DNA from 2 places in the Psychrobacter jeotgali genome. Region 2 is predicted to be linked to the other one. Evidence: riboswitches for the same ligand, from Rfam matches in the RefSeq annotation. Region 2 holds a riboswitch; the other holds the start of a gene.
What was found. Region 2 has a riboswitch for thiamine pyrophosphate ahead of tenA (thiaminase II). Riboswitches for the same ligand answer to the same signal wherever they lie in the genome.
Positions count from the first base shown of each region.

Region 1: it holds a riboswitch for thiamine pyrophosphate, as region 2 does, so the genes downstream of both, thiM (hydroxyethylthiazole kinase) here and tenA (thiaminase II) in region 2, are expected to answer to the same signal.

Region 1 is NZ_CAJHAF010000001.1:1,448,663-1,450,871, forward strand. Features, by position in the region: gene JMX18_RS05745 (HpcH/HpaI aldolase/citrate lyase family protein) at 1-695, shown strand, start outside; TPP riboswitch at 782-870, shown strand; gene thiM (hydroxyethylthiazole kinase) at 925-1,728, shown strand; gene thiE (thiamine phosphate synthase) at 1,820-2,209, shown strand, end outside.
Region 2 is NZ_CAJHAF010000001.1:1,058,744-1,060,952, reverse strand. Features, by position in the region: gene JMX18_RS04285 (class I SAM-dependent DNA methyltransferase) at 1-596, opposite strand, end outside; gene tenA (thiaminase II) at 674-1,321, opposite strand; TPP riboswitch at 1,454-1,568, opposite strand; gene rpoD (RNA polymerase sigma factor RpoD) at 1,691-2,209, opposite strand, start outside.

The sequences.
Region 1 (2,209 bases), 390 kb from region 2:
CGACTATGCTGCAAAAGCTAGCAGACTTTGAACATATCGACCTGCTCGACGGTTTTGTGTTGCCTAAAGTAGATATGTATAGTTTATCTAATTGGCGCATGGCTTGTCAGAACCTAAGCGATCATCAGCTATTGATGCCGACTCTCGAGACCGCTGCGGTTTTTAATCCGCATCACAATCAAGAGTTGGCGATCGGTTTTAAAGAAGCTTTTAGCCAGCCTGTCTTTGCCCTACGTATCGGCGGCAATGATTTATTTGCGGCTCTGCGTTTGCGTCGTCCTAAGAATAGCATCGTCTATGATACGCCTATCGGTACTCTTGCCTATCAGCTACTAGGCTGCTTTGTGCCGCACGGCTTTTATTTATCAGCGCCAGTATTCGAATACTTGGATGAGCCGGTACTATTTATGCAGGAGCTTGATCGTGATGTCAGCTTGGGATTGGTGGGCAAGACCGTCATTCATCCGAGCCAAATCGCTTTAGTCCAGCAAGCTTACTGCGTACCGATGAGTATCTTGGATGAGGCGCAAGCGATACTGCATAGTGAGGCCAAGGCAGTATTTAAGTATAACAATACTATGCTAGAGCCTGCTACTCACCGGGCTTGGGCGACTGAGATTGTCAATCGCGCCGAAGTATTTGGCACCATCAACGACGGCAATAGTGACTATAACTCCTTGAGCGACTCGCTTTAACCTTTAATTTTTTAATCTTATACCTTTTTCTACTTACTCAGCTAAGGGTTGTATTACTCTCATAAGTTGAGTAAGATGTTTTATAACGTTATTCACAGGGGCGCCGCAAGGCTGAGAAGTACCCTTTGAACCTGATCCAGCTCGTACTGGCGTAGGGAGTGTATAGCAATCATCGTATTATTCATGATTCTATGTATTTTCTCGCCTGCCATTTATTTATGGAGGGGAAATGCAGCCTCAATTGATTCATTCTTGTTTTACCGCAACTCAAACGCAAGCACCCTTGGTGCAAAACATCACTAACTTTGTCGCTATGAATACCGCAGCCAATGTTCTTTTGGCCGCTGGCTGTTCGCCTGCCATGGTTTGGGCTTTAGAAGAAGCGCCTGAATTCGTGCGCTTGGCTCAAGCGCTTACCATCAATATCGGTACCTTATCGCCAGAAGGGTTAGCCGGTATGTTAGCGACAGCAGAAGTCGCTCATCAACATAATATTCCTTGGGTGTTTGACCCCGTTGCGGTAGGTGCCACCAGCTATCGCCAGCAAAGCTGTGCGCAATTATTGAGATTTAAACCTGACATAATCCGTGGTAATGCTTCGGAGATTTTGGCGTTAGCAGGCATGAGCAGCCAAAGCAAAGGCGCTGACAGCGGCGATACTGTCGAATCGGCAAAGCTAGCCGCAGAAGCTTTAACGCAGCATGCCAAGGTGGTCATTGTCACCGGTGAGATTGACTGGGTAACTGATGGCACCCAGCAATGGTCAGTTCATCATGGGGTGCCTATGATGGAGGATGTCACTGCCTTGGGTTGTGCACTCACGGCACTGCTGGGCGGGTTTGTAGGTGCCAATCGTGATAATTTCGCAGCGGCAGCCATCAGCGCACTATGCTATTACGGTCAGGCAGGAGAAGTTGCCGCCCAGCAGGCGCAAGGCCCTGGCAGCTTTTATGTGCATTTTTTAGATGCGCTACATAGCTTGGATGCAGATAATGTAGCCAAAAATGCCAAGGTGACTTCTATAAAAGCCTAATTTTCAACATGCAAGCTGGGCTAAAAGCACCAGCCTACGCCGATATATTTTGCTAGTTGAGATTAGAGTATTATAAAAAAAGGTAAAAAATATGACAAATAACACTCATGAAATAAACGCTAACAATATGAGCAAACCCAGCTCAGCGTTAAGCTTATATCTGGTGACTGACGCTGCCATGTGTAATGAATATGGCTTAATTGATACTGTTTGCGCTGCTATTGATGGCGGGGTCACCATGGTACAACTGCGTGACAAACAAGCCGATGATGAGGAGTTATACCTAACAGCCTGTGCGCTTAAAGAAGCTATCGCAGGACGAGTACCCCTATTACTCAATGATCGGGTAGCTATCGCTAAAAAAGCCAAACTAGATGGCGTACATCTAGGTCAAAGCGATATGTCGATTAATGAAGCTCGGACGCTGCTAGGCTCAGAGGCTTGGCTGGGTTTGTCAGTAAATACGCTAGAGCAATTACAG
Region 2 (2,209 bases):
TGGGCATACTCAAGATCTATAAATCCATTGGCTTGCATCAGCTTAATTTTCTCATCAGAAGTACGCCAATTGGCGGATTTTACCAGCTCGATAGGATAAGGATTAGCGGGTGTGATGTGCTCGAGTAGGGGGTGTGACCATGTATCCAAAGAGCCTGCCAAGTTGTATAAGCTGGCAAAGCCGCTTTCTTTTGGCACATCGATAAGGATCAGCTTACCGCCAGATTTTAACGCCGCAAACGCCTTTTTAATACATAAGTCTAAATCACTGATATAGCTGACACTGCCATTAAATAGAATAATATCAAATTTGTCAGGCTCAATTTCATAAGTTTCAGCGGGGCTGATATCGACTTTTAAGCCTCGTTTTTTGGCAATGGCGGCCATATCTGCTGAAGGTTCAACACCATAGTGGATAGAGAGGTCATAATCCTTTAATAATAGCATCTCAAACAGTCCGCTACCGCAGCCTATAGATAGGGTAGTGCTATCTTTAGTTAAGAAGTGAGCAACCAGTTTGAGTTCGCTGGCAAGCAAATTTTGATTATCAAGAAACCAGCTATCGTATGCATTAGCATGTTCGTCAAATACGGCCATAATATTTCTCCTGAGTAGTATTGTTGACTTAAATAAAAGGGGCAGGTTTGCTATCTAACTATCTAATAGCTAGTTATTTAGGCAATCTCTAAAGCCATCTGCCAAAAATTAACCTCCATACGCGCGGCGGTATTAAACAGTTGTTGCAACTTATCGCCTTGAGAAGGGCTTACTGATCCCAGTAGCTCATTAATATGGTTTTCGTTTTGGACAGTAATGGCTTGAAACTCATCGCTGGCAAATACATCAATCCACGGCTGATAGGGGTTATCAGGGAGGAAGCCTTCTGCTTGAAGACGTTTACCAATCTCACCATAGCCCATCAAACAAGGGGCGATAGCAGCATAGAGCTCAGCTAAAGAGCCTGACATGGCCGCATCTAATAAGTAGCGGCTATAGGCAATAGTCGCTGTAGATTCTGCAGTGCTTTCTACTTCCTCAATACTCACACCCCATTGGTCACAAAAATTTAAATACATGCCGATTTCTAAATCTAGCATGGCATTAATGCCAGCTTGACCAAGACGCATTTGTGCCAAAGTGTCGCTTTTATAAACACTCAAAGCCATCACACGTGTATATTGCAGCAAATACAAGTAGTCCTGCTTCAAGTAATGGCGAAAGCTGTCTTTGGGCAGAGTACCGGTAGCCAATTGATTGATAAAGTCATGATGAAGGTAATCATCCCATGCGGGACAATTATTACGGAGGGTTTGATAGTCCATAGCGCTCACTTACTTATAAAAAAATAATGGTATTCAGTAAGCAGCTGATAAGAAACAACGAAGAGCGGGCACAAAAAAGCCCTACCGGTTTATGTTATATAAACTGGCAAGGCATAATTGAGTGTCAATTGGGAAAATCTCACGCTTGTTTCCTACGTCAGTGCTAACTGCATCAGGTTCGCGGGTATCTCTCAGCAATGATTTTAGATTTTTAAATACTAAAATCAAAGCACCCCGACAAGGTTTTAATCGATCAGGCTATGATAAACGAATCCAGCTACTCTTAGCAAGAGGTAGGCGTATTATAAACAGGCACAAAAAAGCTGAGCAATGGCTCAGCTTTTTTGTGTTTAAATATCGTTAGATAGCTTAGTCGTTTTCTAAGAAAGAACGCAGATGCTCAGAGCGTGAAGGATGACGCAGTTTACGCAGGGCTTTTGCCTCAATTTGACGAATACGCTCACGGGTTACATCAAACTGCTTACCGACTTCTTCTAAAGTATGATCGGTTGGCATATCGATACCAAAGCGCATTTTTAGCACGCGTGCTTCACGTTCAGTTAGGTTACTCAGTACATCACGAGTTGCTTCTTGTAGGCCCGCCGCTGTTGCGTCATCAACAGGGCTTGAGATCGTACCATCTTCAATAAAGTCGCCTAAATGTGAGTCTTCATCATCACCGATAGGGGTTTCCATAGAAATAGGCTCTTTGGCAATCTTAAGCACTTTACGTACCTTGACCTCGTCCATCTCTAAGCGTTCGCCTAATTCCTCAGGCGTCGGCTCGCGTCCCATTTCTTGTAATAATTGACGAGAGACTCGGTTGATCTTATTTATAGTCTCTATCATGTGTACCGGAATACGAATGGTGCGTGCTTGGTCAGCGAT